Regions from separate parts of the Paenibacillus sp. GL_099_B genome, predicted to be linked through region 1. Evidence: predicted binding sites of a transcription regulator. Region 1 holds the regulator's gene; the other holds the start of a gene.
The links. The regulator CtsR, encoded in region 1, represses protease genes until heat stress. The targets are predictions, from matches to a motif close to ATGGTCAATAAAGGTCAAACA.
Positions count from the first base shown of each region.

Region 2: clpP (ATP-dependent Clp endopeptidase proteolytic subunit ClpP) is a predicted target of CtsR. The motif match lies at 2,326-2,346, and genes of this name have one in related genera.

Region 1 is NZ_CM174430.1:6,251,886-6,257,008, forward strand. Features, by position in the region: gene mcsB (protein-arginine kinase McsB) at 1-784, opposite strand, end outside; gene mcsA (protein-arginine kinase activator protein McsA) at 813-1,337, opposite strand; gene AC3ITG_RS28555 (CtsR family transcriptional regulator) at 1,368-1,829, opposite strand; gene AC3ITG_RS28560 (GNAT family N-acetyltransferase) at 2,302-3,477, opposite strand; rRNA gene rrf (5S ribosomal RNA) at 3,678-3,794, opposite strand; rRNA gene AC3ITG_RS28570 (23S ribosomal RNA) at 3,936-5,123, opposite strand, start outside.
Region 2 is NZ_CM174430.1:181,774-186,896, forward strand. Features, by position in the region: gene AC3ITG_RS00885 (PdaC/SigV domain-containing protein) at 255-1,352, shown strand; gene clpP (ATP-dependent Clp endopeptidase proteolytic subunit ClpP) at 1,638-2,234, opposite strand; tRNA gene AC3ITG_RS00895 (tRNA-Arg) at 2,414-2,488, opposite strand; gene AC3ITG_RS00900 (sugar-binding transcriptional regulator) at 2,972-3,997, shown strand; gene gap (type I glyceraldehyde-3-phosphate dehydrogenase) at 4,106-5,113, shown strand.

The DNA.
Region 1 (5,123 bases):
CGGTAATTAATCGTTCTCTGGCGGTACGCTCATGCCCAATCATCTGTAACACAACACTATGCAGGTTATCGATGACTTCTTGTTCCGTCTGCCCCAGTGTGATCTGGTTCGAGATCTGGAACAGGTTACCCATCGCCTCACTGCCTTCACCGTAAATTCCCCGTACAGTCAGTCCGACTTGGGAGACTGCGCTTAGAATGCGGCCAATCTGCTGTGTCATCACCAGAGCGGGTAGATGCATCATGACAGATGCTCTTACACCTGTACCTACATTCGTAGGACAGCTGGTTAAATATCCTCTGCGGTCATCAAAAGCATAATCCACATGCGCTTCAAAAGCATCATCTATGGCGGAAGCTTTCTCCCAGGCTTCTTTTACCTGGAACCCCGGATAGAGGCACTGGATACGAAGATGATCCTCTTCATTAATCATAATACTGACAGATTCATCCTCACTGAGAATAACAGCACCATTTCTGGATTCGTTCGCAAGACTGGGACTGATCAAATGCTTCTCCACCAGCACCCGTTTGTCAAGGTCATCAATATCAATCAGATCTAGGGTATGAAAATCTCCAAAGGCATGAACGTCATCATATTGAAGTACTTCGCTCAGCTTATTCAGCACTTCTTCCGATTGCTCATTGGAAGCCAGCATCGGAAACGGATAATGCTGCAGGTTGCGTGCGATCCGGACTCGGCTGCTAATGACGATTTCGGAATCAGCCGCATCACTACGCATCCAGTCGCTGAGCGCCTTCTCTGTAAAACGCAGATTAGGCATTACGCATCCCTCCTACTCATCACAAACTTTACTCCTGAGCTATTTCTTTTTCAAGTTCCCTGATCTGATCACGAATTTGAGCGGCTTCTTCAAACTCCTCTTGCGTTATGCTCTCCTGAAGATCCCGTTTCAGATCAGCAATCTGTCTTTTGACCTTGATGCGACCACCAGCTCGTGCAGGTACTTTACCCACGTGGGAAGTGCTACCGTGAACCCGTTTGAATAGCGGGTCCAAACGACTGTCAAAATATTTATAACAAGAACTACAGCCAAAGCGGCCGATTTTGCTAAACTGTGAATAGGTCATGCCGCATTCTTCACAACGAAGGGATTGCGCGGGTGTTGCTCCCGCACTGCCATTCTTGCCTGAGGGTTCAAAATCAAGCAACCCGGACAATAAGTTATGAATGGAAAATCCGTTGGATGTTCCGGGAATCATTTCCCCTTTTTCACGAGCACATGACTCACAAATATGGAATTCCGTCTTCTCTCCGTTCACGATCTTCGTGAAATGGAGTGTTGCTGGACGGTTGTTGCATTCTTGGCACAGCACAATGATGTACCCCCTTGATCCCGATAGTTTTCATTTACCGAGCAAAGATATTAACATCGCCTTTAACATTCTGGCACGAATTTGATCCCGGTAAGGAAGTTTGACCAATATAATCTCTCTCGATACAGCTGCCCGCATCAACCCGGCTTCCCTTTTGCTCAAGAAACGTGCTTCTTCCAGTTGGTAGATCAGACCTTCGGCAGCTGTCTGCCCGATCTCATCTCCAATACTATGGTGCAAATGGTTATGCAGAGCCGAGTGAGCCGGCAATTCAATCCGCTGTATGCGAACATAACCGCCGCCGCCACGTTTACTCTCCACAAGGTAACCTTTTTCGAGTGTAAATCGGGTGCTGATGACATAATTGATCTGGGAAGGCACACATGAAAATTGATCAGCCAGATCATTACGTTGAATTTCGACCAATCCTTCGGGACTTTCATGCAAAATACTCTTCAGATATTGTTCGATAATATCAGAGATATTACGCATCCAATCATCCTCCACTGTCTGAAACGTTAAGTCAATAAGGACCCACACGCCCCTACAGAGTACACCTTCTCAACCCATTTAACCAATCAAGGAAACAGCGAAACTGATCTTCAACGGTCTTTAACAGGAGAGCGAAGGACGCTCGAAGGTCCTTTAATATTGCTTTTATCCGCTGATGTGTACTACCTTCAATATGGCTCCCACCACCGGATTGCAGAAAGAAAGCTACGTAAGTATTTAACCTTTAGTTGACTTTGACTTTCTTTGACTTTATATACATTATAGCATATTTTGTGGTTTTGCCAAGAGGGAGCACTATTCATTTTTTACGATTTTACACGAAATATTCGGCTGACACAAAAAAACCTCTCCAAAATAGCTGGAGAAGTCCATTTGTCTCACACTTACGTCGTAATGCTATACAAGTTAAGTCTATGAAATTGATCCTAAAATTCTCGTTACTCTATGAGGATCAGAAAAAATCAAGTAAATACGTTTCCCGGTCAGGAATTGCTTGTTCCAGAGCCTTAATCGCTCCTACCGGTCCCTCAATTCTACCTATTTGAGCCATCTCTGTGGGCCTACGATACCCTATCAGCATTGCGGTGAGCGCCTGAATGTCTACTTTAACAGTTTGATCTTTAGCTACCGGCTCAGATGTTTTCCATATCGAGGCTGTACCATTCATCGCCACATTCAACTGCCATATCCCTTCATTCCATGGTGCATGGGCATCCTCTACCTGGAGATTAATCTGTACTGGTGAGTCTTGGCTCGCAAAAGGATACTGTGAAATAAACTGTTCTACACTCACAATACGTGCCATGAAGAAAGGCACAATTTCCTGCTGAATCCGCGGATTATCTAATTGAAAAGCAAGCATATCACTGGCTGGTGCCTGTAAAGTTACTTCCTCTATCATAGAATCATGGTTGGCTATAAAGGTCCACAAACCTTGTCTTGCCTCTTCATTCAGATAAATGATCTCTCTGATGGTAAACTTTCTTTCCTTAACCTCATATAAAATATAGCCTTGTGCTTTACCAGCTCCATCATAATATACGGCTTTCTGGCTGGCTCCATTAGTGAGAACTGAATTCTCCCATCTCGCATCATCCCGGATCAAGGTTCCGTTATAGCGCTCAGCATACGCACTGTATACTTCCTTTAATATGCTGAGTCCCGTATCGCCACGCCGAATTGTTCCAGGGGTTGTCTTTTTCGCAGGCAGATGAGCTGTAGGCACTTTATACCGTTTAAACTCAACATACGTCTCCCATCCATACTTCCGATAAAAAGCAAAAGAGAACGGATGCAAAAACGATATACTTTGTTTATTACGGTTCATTTCCTCCAACGCATGCTTCAACAGCCCAGCTACCCAGCCTTTGCGTCTATATTCTGGCCATGTGGCAACTCCCGCAATACCGCCCATCTCGAACGATCTCCCATGAATATAGGTTTGAAAAGGAATAATGTGAAGTTTGGCACCCAATTGTCCCTCCTCAAATACACCCCATATATCCTGTGAATCAAATTGACTTCGTCGCTTCTCCGTTTGTTCTTCACTCATTACCACTTGAAAAGCATACTCGGAGAGTGCCATAGCTGGCTCAAAATTATCTACGGTTAATTTCTGAATTTCCATGTCGTCCTGCACCCCGTTCTCTAAGTTATGATATCTTTCAAATCATGGCCTGATACGTGATGTATGTATCCATTTATGAGTGTGTCAGAGGAACGGGACAAAGTCAAACAAGAGATGCACGGGCATCTCTCGGGGATAACGATCTATATTAAAAAACACAAATAAAAACCACCACCGAATAACATCGGCAGTGGTTCTTCGCTTGGCGGCGTCCTACTCTCCCAGGACCCTGCGGTCCAAGTACCATCGGCGCTAGAGGGCTTAACGGTCGTGTTCGGGATGGGTACGTGTGGAACCCCTCCGCCATCGCCACCAAACGCGATTTGTCGAAGCATAGCTTCTTTAAATCATTGTAGAACTGAAAATCATACACATTCTGTGATGTACCAATTTTCATTTCAGAGTTTATTCTCTGAAAACTAGATCCGAAACGAAATTTGCGATTTACAACTTGCATATTGGATAAGCCCTCGACCGATTAGTACTGGTCAGCTCCATGCATTGCTGCACTTCCACCCCCAGCCTATCTACCTCGTCGTCTTCAAGGGGTCTTACATACTGGGAAATCTCATCTTGAGGGGGGCTTCACGCTTAGATGCTTTCAGCGCTTATCCCTTCCGTACATAGCTACCCAGCGGTGCTCCTGGCGGAACAACTGGTACACCAGCGGTACGTCCATCCCGGTCCTCTCGTACTAAGGACAGCTCCTCTCAAATTTCCTACGCCCACGACAGATAGGGACCGAACTGTCTCACGACGTTCTGAACCCAGCTCGCGTACCGCTTTAATGGGCGAACAGCCCAACCCTTGGGACCTACTTCAGCCCCAGGATGCGATGAGCCGACATCGAGGTGCCAAACCTCCCCGTCGATGTGGACTCTTGGGGGAGATAAGCCTGTTATCCCCAGGGTAGCTTTTATCCGTTGAGCGATGGCCCTTCCATGCGGTACCACCGGATCACTAAGCCCGACTTTCGTCCCTGCTCGACTTGTAGGTCTCGCAGTCAAGCTCCCTTATGCCTTTGCACTCTTCGAATGATTTCCAACCATTCTGAGGGAACCTTTGGGCGCCTCCGTTACTCTTTAGGAGGCGACCGCCCCAGTCAAACTGCCCACCTGACACTGTCCCCGCACCGGATTACGGTACCAGGTTAGAACCTAGATACGATCAGGGTGGTATCCCAACGGTGCCTCCACGCAAGCTGGCGCTCACGTTTCAAAGGCTCCCACCTATCCTGTACAGATCGTACCCAAATTCAATATCAAGCTGCAGTAAAGCTCCATGGGGTCTTTCCGTCTTGTCGCGGGTAACCTGCATCTTCACAGGTATTAAAATTTCACCGGATCTCTCGTTGAGACAGCGCCCAAGTCGTTACGCCATTCGTGCGGGTCAGAATTTACCTGACAAGGAATTTCGCTACCTTAGGACCGTTATAGTTACGGCCGCCGTTTACTGGGGCTTCGGTTCACAGCTTCGGATTGCTCCTAACCGCTCCCCTTAACCTTCCAGCACCGGGCAGGCGTCAGCCCGTATACTTCGCCTTACGGCTTCGCACAGACCTGTGTTTTTGCTAAACAGTCGCTTGGGCCTTTTCACTGCGGCCCCCTCGTGCTATTCACACTACCGGGGCACCCCTTCTCCCGAAG
Region 2 (5,123 bases), 1.0 Mb from region 1:
CTTTGATGAAGTTTGAAAAGAAGAGATGAAATATGACGAAATAAATTGCTGCTTTTTGGTATCTTTTTTGTCCATTTGTTCGTAACAAAACCTTCATTATAGGCATCTGGATCGAACAACATTGTAACTGGAGCTGTAAACCTTTCCGGAATTGGGTTAATTATAATAAAGAGGTGAGCGTATGAGGCATACGATCAAATCAGGATACATACGCAATGACACTCAAATTTGAATTCGAGAGAGGAGTTTTATATATGACATCATGGAAAAAATGGACTAGTGCACTACTGGCGGCAGGAATTATTGTGGGGAGCGGGGCTGTATGGCAGGATAGTTCTGTACAGGCAGCTTCAGTATCCACGAAAGTGACAACACCTACTGAGGTAACTCTGAAATCGGGAGGCAAAACTCTTACTCAAAAAGGACTCCTTCAAGGTGGCTCCACTTGGGTATCGCTTACCGCAGTGAAAGATGTTGCAGGTGGAAGTTTGAAATATGATGCTAAGGCTAAGGAATACTCCTTATCCGCAGCTAATAATACGATGACCATCAGCCTGATTGATGGGGCACCGAGTGTTAGAATTAATAACTACTATCCACAAGTGGAAGCGAAGCTGATCAATGGCCGATTGTATATTCCGTTTTCTGCAATGAGAGATTATTTGGGTGTTCAGGGCAACTGGGATGGCAAAGCCAAGACACTGACGCTGAGCAAAGTGAAGCAGAATAGCGTGACAGTCAAAGCGGCAACAGTGAAAGTCAGCATCAAGAACGCTGAAGTCGATATTCAATATCCTCAGGTGAGCGGACTGGCTAACGATAAAGCAGAAACAGCTATCAACAAGGTGCTGAAAGATGAAGTCGATGCTTTTGTAGCAGATTTCAAAAAACAAACCAAGGAATTTGGTGACGCAGCAGCGAACCGTCCATATGCATTTGAGAGTTCTTATGTTGTAACATACAACGAAAATGGTGTGCTTGGGCTCGTTACGCAAAGTTATCAGGACTATGCAGGCGCACATGGCATGACGTTCCGTGCAGGTCATACCTTTGCTCTGGACTCCGGTAAGGAATTGAGTCTGGATGATGTAATTCAAAATAACAAAACCGTGCGTGAGACAGTGAGCAAAAAAGTGGGAGATCAGCTTAAAGCTCGTGGTGGTTACCTTGAAGGCTATAAAGGTCTGAATAAAGATCAGGATTTCTATGTAACACCAACAGGTGTAGTTGTATTCTTCCAGTTGTATGAGTACACAGCTTATGCGGAGGGTTTCCCAGAATTCCCGTTCACATACAAAGAATTACTTCCTAAAGGCACAGAGCCGTTCAGTGGCTTAACAACAAACAAGTAAAGTATTAGAATTTCATTTCGTTAAAATGTTGGCTAATAGCGTATGCTCGGTTCGTAAATGTACCTTTAGTATTAGTATTAGTGTTGGGCTTATTGCTAGCGTAACGCTATGAGAGTTAAAGGGAATCGATTAAATATTTATCATGCACTTTTAAATTATCTTCAAAAAAAGGACGCCCTCGTCATATTGACGAGAGCGTCCTTTTTTCATATAGCCAACTCAACTGGGCGATGCCGTTTGAGTTGGCTATATGGTATATCCGTTTAATTGGCGATTCGCCTCGGCTTAGATGCCTTGGGAACCTACGTTTTCGATAACTTTATCGATGATACCGTAATCAGCAGCTTCAGCAGCACTCATAAAGTAGTCACGATCGGTATCTTTCTCGATACGCTCCAGCGGTTGGCCTGAGCGCTCAGCGATGATGCGGTTCAAAGTATCACGCATTTTCAGGATGCGGCGGGCACGAATTTCGATGTCCGAAGCTTGACCTTGCGCACCACCAAGTGGTTGGTGAATCATGATTTCGCTGTTAGGCAATGCAAAACGTTTACCTTTGGCACCTGCGTTCAACAGGAATGCACCCATCGAAGCCGCCATACCTACACAGATGGTAGATACATCCGGTTTGATGAATTGCATTGTATCGAAAATCGCCATACCGGCTGTAATGGATCCGCCTGGGCTATTGATGTATAAGTGAATGTCTTTCTCCGGATCTTCCGCAGCTAGGAACAACATCTGTGCCATGATGGCATTCGCCACAACGTCATTTACATCACTGCCAAGGAAGATGATACGATCCTTCAGCAATCTGGAATAGATGTCATAGGCGCGCTCACCGCGGTTGCTCTGTTCAACGACCATTGGAATATAACTCACGTGAAAAACCTCCTCGGAAATGTAAATGTTAAATTGGTGTTCATATATAAACTGTTACCGTATTACCCACATCATAAACAATTTCAAACAAAAAGTCAAAGAAAGTCAAACTAAGTTTGAAAAAAAAGAAACCTATTCGGTTTCATTGGTTAAAAGGGTTATGAGCTACTAATTAAGAATGGCGCGCCCGCCAAGAATCGAACTTGGATCTCAGGCTTCGGAGGCCTACGTCATATCCATTGGACCACGGGCGCACATTGATTATTGCTGCAAACATAGTTGCATAAAAGCAGTTTTGAAATAGAAGTTTCAAATATGTGACAGCAATAATGATTATAGCTCATGAGTAATTTAATTGCAAGCTGATGTTCGCTGTTTTGGTTTGGATTACCCTGAAATTGATCATGATGAAAATAAGTGGATAAAGAGCGCAAATAGGTAAATGCTAAAAGAGGTTTTGGACATGCCATATGAAAAACAATAGCAAGCAATATGTAGATGATAATTTTACTTTTCTTCTATATATGGTATCGAACAGGTTGTTCTCGATCATAGTAAATTGACATTGTGAAAATAGGCGCGTACAAACGCCTGAAACGTGTCGAATTAACGCTTCGAAACACTTGCATGTCGCGTCAGTTTTAGGTAGAATAGACGTGGGACTTAAAAAGTTATCCCGGGACGTTTTGGGGCCATGAAAGAAAGCTTGGAACGAGAAGCTTGCGGGAGTGGAAAGCATGCGAACGATTTTAGAAGTGCAAAAGCAGCTTCTGCCTGATCTCATGGATGTCTTGAAGAAGAGGTATACGATTCTGCGCCAGATCATGTTATCGGATGTGATCGGACGAAGAACGTTAGCTAATTCCATGCAGATGACCGAGCGGGTTCTGAGGGCTGAGACTGATTTGTTAAAGGCTCAGGGACTTATTGAAATTGACAGTGCAGGCATGAAGATCAGTGAGGCAGGGCATGAATTGCTGCAGCAGTTGGAACCCGTCGCCAAAGAGCTGTTTGGATTGTCCGAATTGGAAGAGCGCATCAAGCAAGCCTACGGTCTGCAAAAGGTGGTTGTGGTTCCTGGCGATTCGGACATTTCTCCATTTGCCAAACGGGAACTGGGCAGAGCCGGAGCGAAGGCTCTGGGTAATATTATGAGTGATAACGATGTTGTCGCCGTTACTGGCGGTTCAACAACGGCTGAAGTAGCAGAGCAACTGACTCCGCCAACAGTGCTGAAAGGTGTCTGGTTTGTACCGGCACGCGGTGGGCTGGGAGAAAGCCTCGAAATTCAGGCCAATACGATTGCATCCACGATGGCAAAACGGGTAGGAGCCCAATACAAACTCCTGCATGTACCGGATTTGCTTAGTGATCACGCCTACGAATCACTAATCCAGGACCCAAGTGTTCAGGAGATTCTGCAGCTGATCCGAAAATCGCGGATCGTCATTCACGGAATCGGTGATGCCGTAGAGATGGCACGGCGCCGTAAACTTGCGACAGAGATCATAGATGAACTCCAGGAGCAAGGGGCCGTATCTGAATCCTTCGGTTATTACTTTAATGATCAGGGTGAGGTGGTACATACCATGCTTACGCTGGGCATGCGACTCCAGGATATTGAACGAACCGATGTCGTGATTGGGATTGCAGGTGGCAAAAGCAAAGCTGCTGCCATACATTCTGTCCTACGATTTGGTCAGGAAGATATTCTGATTATTGATGAGGCTGCTGCTGAAGTCATCGTCGCCGAAATGGAATAAGGTTTTATTTTGCACCACAACTATTGTTGTCTTGACGGACCTCACCGTCTGTCTTGAATATATAAGCTTCATAAAAAAAATTAATCAAAACTTGGGAGGAACTTACTCATGATTAAAGTAGGTATTAACGGTTTTGGACGTATTGGTCGTTTGGCATTCCGCCGTATTCAAAATGTAGAGGGCATTGAAGTTGTAGCAATCAACGACTTGACTGATGCTAAAATGCTGGCTCATTTGCTCAAATATGATACAACTCAAGGTCGCTTCGATGGCGATGTTGAAGTACACGATGGCTTCTTCAAAGTGAACGGCAAAGAAGTTAAAGTATTGGCTAACCGTAACCCAGAAGAACTTCCTTGGGGTGACCTGGGCGTAGATATCGTTCTGGAATGTACTGGTTTCTTCACAACTAAAGAAGCAGCTGAGAAACACTTGAAAGGTGGAGCTAAGAAAGTTGTTATCTCCGCACCAGCTACTGGCGACATGAAAACCATCGTTTACAACGTAAACCATGAAATCCTCGACGGTACTGAAACTGTAATCTCCGGCGCATCTTGCACAACAAACTGCCTGGCACCTATGGCAAAAACACTGCAAGACAAATTCGGAATCGTTCAAGGTTTGATGACTACAATTCACGCTTACACTGGCGACCAAAACACATTGGATGCTCCACACCCTAAAGGTGACTTCCGTCGTGCTCGCGCAGCAGCTGAAAACATCATCCCTAACACAACGGGTGCTGCTAAAGCAATCGGTCTGGTTATTCCAGAACTGCAAGGCATCCTCGACGGTGCAGCTCAACGTGTGCCAGTAGCTACTGGTTCCCTGACTGAGCTCGTAACTGTTTTGAACAAAAAAGTAACTGCTGAAGAAGTTAACGCAGCTATGAAAGAAGCTTCCGATCCACAAACTTTCGGATACACTGAAGACGAAATCGTATCTTCCGATATCCAAGGTATCACTTTCGGTTCCCTGTTTGATGCAACTCAAACTAAAGTTCTGACTGTTGGCGACCAACAATTGGTTAAAACTGTAGCTTGGTATGACAATGAAATGTCCTACACTGCTCAACTGGTTCGCACTTTGGAGCACTTTGCAAAAATGATTAAGTAATATCTGCAAT